DNA from 2 places in the Paenibacillus sp. J31P316 genome. Region 2 is predicted to be linked to the other one. Evidence: riboswitches for the same ligand, from Rfam matches in the RefSeq annotation. Region 2 holds a riboswitch; the other holds the start of a gene.
The links. A riboswitch is a leader RNA that binds a small molecule or an ion and turns the genes downstream of it on or off. The one in region 2 is predicted to bind S-adenosylmethionine.

Region 1 (3,418 bases), on a different contig from region 2:
GCTCGAGAGCTTGCAGCGCGCGATTGCGGCCGCGCATGCCTTGGGAACGCCTTATATTCGCGTCTTCTCTTATTATTTGCCGGAGAATAGCAGCCTGGATGATTGCAGGGACGAAGTGTTGAGCCGCATGAAGCAATTAGCGGAGATCGCCGAGCGGAACAACGTTATTCTCATTTTGGAGAACGACGATCACCTTTACGGTGCGAAGGATGACCGCTGCTTGGATATCCTGCAGCATTGCGCGTCGGATTCGCTGCGGCTTGCACTCGATCCCGGAAATTTCGTCATCAACGGCGTTAAGCCGATGACGGAGGCCTATCCAAAACTGCAGGCGTATACGTCGTACGTCCATGTGAAGGATGCCACGTCAGAGCCAAGACAATTCGTCCCGGCCGGCGAGGGCGAAGGACAATTGGATCAGCTCCTGACGGAGCTCCGAGAGCGAGAGTACGATGGGTTTCTATCCGTGGAGCCGCATCTGCACAACTACATGCCGCATGCCAGTAATCCAAAGCGCGTCGTGACGGCTGTCCGCGCGCTGAAGCGGCTGCTGGAACGGGCCGACATGGCTTGGAAGTAGTTTATTCTTCTAATTTGAAGCTATAGGGAAGAGAAGAATACGAATACGAATACGAAAGAAAGCCATCGTTGCACTTTAACGATGGCTTTTTGGCTCTGCTACTGGCTAAGGTGCTGCGAACGAGCAGGGCAGGCAGCTCGGCATGCCGCTCACGGTTGCAGAGGGTTCCATTTAGAAGGAAACGTAAGATTGCGTATGTCGGAGCAAGAAGGATCGGTCTCTAAGGTATTTGCGATCCCCGTCGTTAGCTGCTGTACGTTCGCGATTGCCGATTAGCTCCTTAAGCGCTGACGCAAGGAGTTCGGATCTTGCTGGCCCCCACGTGTCTTGTTTATTCTGAACGTAGTCGAGGCTCTCAAGTAAGGTTTGACCTTTCATCCGCTGAAAAGGGGCGGCCCACATCACCAAATCGCCGTTCAGGCTTTTGCAAGGGATAGCGAATTCCCCAATTCCCCTTGCTCCTGAATTCGTGGTGATCGCAAGCAGACCGCAGCAATCATCGTTACCGCGGCCGGGCCGCAGCTTTTCCGTAAGCTCGCTGTCGAATCGAAAACACTCGATATGGGTAATTTTGCATTGCTGCAAGTAGGCTAACGATAATTCAATGACCGAATTCCTCAAATTGAGGAATGAAATCAGTTGGGACAGCGGTTCCGGTTGATACTCGATGGAATCAGCCAGGATCGAAAAGTCAGGTATTTGGTTCGGCATCATGGTTCCTCCCGTACGCAAGGTACATTCATTTTGGAAAACAAAAAAGACCCTCTCTGGAAGCAGAGAAGGTCATAGGATTTAATGTCATCGATCCTCGCTCTTATCTCCCAGATTCGCTTCGTAAAGCGTTCCGCAAGAATTAGCACCGTGCATGCCTTTGGTTGACAAAGGTCTGTCGGTTGCCGGGTATCATCGGGCTTGTCCCTCCACCTGCTCTTGATAAGAAATTACATATTAAATTTTCACCATTATCCGATAAAAGTAGGCTGGATGTCAAGTCTTGTTCAGGCCGCGGCCTGTGGCGATAACGCGTTAGGGGAGCCAGCCATCGAGGCTGCGTGTTCGCGGGCGTTTTTTATAAAGATAGACAGTGCCAATTTGCTGGAAATGGGGTAAAATACCAGCTAGATGATCGAATAACAACACCGTGAATTCACTTATTAAGAACGGTGAAGTGAAGAAAATCCCATCCTATTATATGAACAAACGGTTGATTTGACAAGAGTGATAGGAAATTATTGGGGATTTTATGAATAGAACTATTTAGGAGAGCTATCCATGATCTTTCTTTGCCTATCGCTGCTCTTAACATTCTCTTACAAGCTTGTAGAAGCAGCCACTAAAATATTTCTCTACGGACGCATGAGCAACTATACTGTTTTATATTGGGCCCTTATTGTAAGTGCAGTCCTTCCCTTATTTCATACAAACTATATTTTTAAGATGCCGCTTGAATATGATCATGCAATTCCCATAGTTGCTGTCCTTATTCTAATTAACATGATCGCTGCACGTTACTCCGGCTATAATCCAATCGGGAAGTACAACTTGATTAATTTTGTGCTTACATTTCCTGTGGTCGAAGAAATAATATTTAGGGGAATACTTTTACCAAACCTAAGTCCTTATATAGTCTCTACTACATTCATGGATGTTTTGTATCTGCCAGTCACATTGCCGGTTATCATTACTGCATTTCTGTTTGCAATTTGTCATTTGCAATACTACAGCTTATCTGCCGAAAGTATTCGATTTATGATTTTTGCGTTTATAGGTGGAATCTTGTTGGGAGCCATGACAGAAATGACACAATCCATTTTGTTTTCGCTTGTATTACATATGGTATTTAATACATTTTCGATTCTTTATTCAAAGAAAATAATAAGAATATGAGCAATTTCTGCCAGCCATAAATGTAATAACCATATTGTTTTTTCTAGTCGCGAATCTTCGCGGCTTTTCTTATGCCTTGGAGAAATTGGATTAGAAGAAAAAGGGAATTAAGGAAAGCGGAGTGAATAGTAAACTTATAGAAATCAACGGAAGGGATGATGGATATGGAACAATGGGAATACAAAACCATTAAATTCAAGATTGGCGGCTTTCTAGGAGGCAAATTAGATCCGAATGAATTCGAAGCGATGTTAAACCAATATGGAGCTGAAGGTTGGGAGCTTATATCATCTTTTGATACAAGTAAGTATCAAGGAGAATCTAAGGAGATTATTTCAATTTTCAAAAGAAGAAAATAAAGCGTGTGATAGACGGTGAAATAAAATGCAAGAATTGAATAGAACTTTACACGATAATTGGAGGAACAATCCGTGATAAATATGGAGAACCTGCTTCGTATAACCGATATTCCCGGCTACACGCTTCAAATCAGTCGGTTAGTGTCCATGATGAACTACGCTAGATTCACGACGTTAGATGCTGTAAAGGGACTAAATCAAAATCAACTTGATTTTCTGCTGGATTCGCAAAGCAATTCAATTGGAGCGTTATTGTTACATTTCGCTGCTGTTGAATACGCCTATCAAGTCTCGACATTTGAAAAACGATCTTTGAATGAAGAAGAAATTTCAATTTGGGGCCCTGCACTTGATTTAGGAGATGAAGGACGAGATAAGATCAAGGGGAATGATTTAGCATTTTATCTCAATCAATTAGAGCAGGTAAGAAATAGAACGCTGGAGCTTTTTAAATCCGTGAATGATGATTGGTTGTATATTGAAGAGGAATTCTGGTGGAACAAGCAAGCGAATCATTATTTTATGTGGTTTCACGTTTTTGAAGACGAGATCAATCATAGAGGTCAAATCAGAATGATTCGAAACAGATTGA
Region 2 (3,418 bases):
CTTCGTTACGATCAAGCCGGCAAGCACGTCGTTGTGGCCGCCGAGGTATTTGGTCGCGCTGTGCACGATAATGTCCGCGCCAAGCTCGATCGGACGCTGGAAGAACGGCGTCAGCAGCGTATTGTCCACGATGGACAGCAAGCCTTTGGATTTGGCCCACCCGCAGACGCGCTCCAAATCCGTGATCATCATCAGCGGGTTCGTCGGCGTTTCAATGAGAATCGCTTTCGTTGCCGGCGTACAGAGCGTGTTCAGCGCATCGATGTCGTTCGTGTCCACGTAGGACGCCGTCACGCCGAAGCGGCTCATGATCCGCTCCAGGAGGCGGTATGTACCGCCATACAGGTCCAGCGACACGAGAAGATGATCGCCTTGCCCGAACAGGGAGAATACGGTCGTCAGCGCAGCCATGCCGCTGCTGCAAGCAAAGCCGGCGTCACCGGACTCCAGCGCCGCTGCTGCTTCCTCCAGCACCTGGCGAGTCGGGCTCTTGGTACGGGCGTAATCGAATCCCGTGCTTTCGCCAAGGCGCGGATGGCGGAATGCGGTCGATTGATAAACGGGGAAACTGACGGCTCCGGTGACGGGCTCTTTAATGGATCCAATTTGCGCTAAACGGCTTTCGATTTTCATGTGCTGAAGTCTCCCTCTCCTATTAAAATGGCAATTGCCGGCATAGCTTCAATCTTAAATGCCTGCTCCCAGGTCATACGGGGTTTGCTGGTACACGTAGTAGTTCAACCAGTTCGAGAATAACAGGTTCGCATGCGCGCGCCAAGTGGATCTCGGCTGTCTCGACGGATCGTCGTTCGGATAATAGTTCTTCGGAATAGCGATGTCCATGCCTTTGGCCACATCGCGGTCGTATTCCGCTTTCAGCGAAGACGGATCGTATTCGGAATGGCCCGTCACGAAAATTTGCCGTCCGTTGCGGCTAGCGGCGATGTATACGCCCGCATCCGGCGACGAGGACAGAATGTCCAGATCGTTCACCGCTTCGACGTCTTCGCGGCGGACTTCCGTATGGCGCGACTGCGGCACGAAGAACTGCTCGTCGAAGCCTCTCATCAGGGGCACTTCGCGCTTATCGACCTCATGCGGGAAGACGCCGAACATTTTGTCGGCCAGGTCGTACTTCGGAATGCCGTAGTGATGGTACAGGCCGGCCTGCGCGCCCCAACAGATATGGAACGTCGAAGTCACTTTGCGGGCGGACCAGTCCATGATGTCCTTCAGCTCTTCCCAATAGTTCACTTCCTCGAAATCAAGCGTCTCTACGGGTGCGCCAGTGATGATCATACCGTCGTAGTATTCGTGCTTGATGTCGTCGAACGTTTTATAGAAGGACTCCAAATGCTGCGCGGACGTGTTCTTGGACAGATGCGTCTTCGGATGAAGCAGCACGACTTCCACTTGCAGCGGCGTGTTGCCGATCAGTCTCAGCAGTTGAGTCTCGGTCACTTCTTTGGTCGGCATTAAATTGAGAATCGCGATCCGCAGCGGGCGGATGTCTTGATGATAGGCGACGCTTTCGTCCATGACGAAGATGTTCTCTTCGGTGAGAATGTCTTTGGCAGGCAATTGATCAGGTACTTTAATCGGCATGTCTACTCACTCCAGTCTTGTCTGTTTTTCGAATATAAGAAATGGTCAGTTATCGCGATGCATTTCTTATATTTCTAAGGGAAGAAACTTACCGCGCCGCATCAGGACGGCGACAGCCGCTTCTTCTTGTGAGGAGCGCAATGAAAAGAGCCCCACTCTGGCAGAGAGGGGCATAACTGTATCGTTCATGCGCCTCTCATCTCTCAGAAACTTAACGTTTCCGCAAGAATTAGCACCGTGCGTCTTCACGCCGGTTGCCGGGCTTCATCGGGCTAGTCCCTCCGCCTGCTCTTGATAAGAAAGCTTGCTTATTTGGTTGTAAATCAGGTTATGGGAATACTTTAAATCATTCCTCCGTTCCCGTCAAGACGCCCCTGCTCCAAGGGTCTAAAATCGCGTCACCGCGGGCTCTCGGGCGCATATGCTATACCACGCGGACACCCGCTGCTTTTGTGCTTGTATGGAAAGTCATTGTGGGAGTATACTAGACAAGGATTATGCATACTAACGCATTTATTTGAACTTATAAAGGGGTGTTTACGACTATGGAAGGCGACCCGAGGCCTGCGGACAACCGCATGGACCATGCGTGTATCCGCATTGGAAATGCGTGTTTCCGCATCGATTACCGGTATGTTGGAACGTCAGTTTGTCCGCCTGCGCTTACCCGACCTTATTCGTACGCCCGCCCCGCGATTACGCGGCCATTCGGCGAATAAGTCCCGATGAGCGTATTCGCACATGCTTCCTTCCTCATGCCGGCATCCGGGAAATACAGCTAGGCAAGAGAGGAGGAGCGCGGATGAAAATCCGTCACGTGACGCAAGGCATTTTCAAAACGATCGAGGACATCTCCACGGCAACCGTTCCGCCTGCCGAAGGCTTTTATTGGATTGATGCGGACGTCGATGATCTGAACATCTTGCAGCCGTTATTCTCGCTTCACGAGCTGGCAGTCGAAGACTGTCTGAGCGAAGAAGAGCAGCGGCCGAAGATCGAAATTCACGAAGGCCATTATTTTCTCGTCATAAACAGCATTCGATTCGATGATGAAGAAATTTTCCTGCGTGCCCTGAACATTTTTCTGGGACGCCATTATATCATTACCGTTACGAAACAGAAGATCAACGAGCTGCGTACGCTGAAGCCCATCCTGCTTCAGGAGCAGGTCAGCAGGCCGGATCACTTCCTCTACCACTTGGTCGATATCGTCGTGGACAATTACTTCCTCGTCGGCGACCGGATCGAGGTGCGCATCGAGAGCCTCGAGGAAGCGATTCTCATGCATACGAAGAAATCGCATCTGAACGAGATCATCGGTCTGCGAAGCGAAATTCTGTGGCTGAAGAAAGTGCTCGGGCCGCAGAAGGAATTGATCGCGACGCTTAATAAGAAGGACTTGAAGCTGATCGACGATCAACTCCAGAAGTACTTCAGCGATATCTACGAGAATGCCGTCAAAATCTCCGAGACATTCGATACGTACCGAGATCTGATGGGCAACTTGCGAGAGGCATACCAGTCCAGCCTGGCCAACCGAGCGAATGAAATCATGCGCGTGTTCACGGCCTTGACGACGATCTTCATGCCTCTGACCTTCATTACCGGCATCTACGGAATGAACTTCGATTACATCCCCGGCCTTCATATGCACGGCGGTTCCTATGTTCTGCTCACGTTCATGCTGCTGTTGGGATTCGGCATGTTCTTCATCTTCCGCAAGAAAGAATGGCTCTGAGATCGACATGCGCATAAGCCCCGTTGGGACCAACGGGGCTTTTCGCTATGACTCGGTATGGCCGCTTTTACGCAG

Region 1: linked by a shared signal. The riboswitch ahead of AC0YNU_RS28780 (hypothetical protein) and the one ahead of metA (homoserine O-acetyltransferase MetA) in region 2 are both predicted to bind S-adenosylmethionine.

Annotation. Positions count from the first base shown of each region.
Region 1 is NZ_JBWDNI010000018.1:98,491-101,908, reverse strand. Features, by position in the region: gene AC0YNU_RS28785 (sugar phosphate isomerase/epimerase family protein) at 1-580, shown strand, start outside; gene AC0YNU_RS28780 (hypothetical protein) at 752-1,294, opposite strand; SAM riboswitch class I at 1,392-1,520, opposite strand; gene AC0YNU_RS28775 (lysostaphin resistance A-like protein) at 1,853-2,467, shown strand; gene AC0YNU_RS28770 (DUF4177 domain-containing protein) at 2,632-2,826, shown strand; gene AC0YNU_RS28765 (DinB family protein) at 2,908-3,418, shown strand, end outside.
Region 2 is NZ_JBWDNI010000009.1:7,840-11,257, reverse strand. Features, by position in the region: gene AC0YNU_RS22305 (PLP-dependent transferase) at 1-633, opposite strand, end outside; gene metA (homoserine O-acetyltransferase MetA) at 688-1,605, opposite strand; SAM riboswitch class I at 1,799-1,906, opposite strand; gene corA (magnesium/cobalt transporter CorA) at 2,408-3,343, shown strand.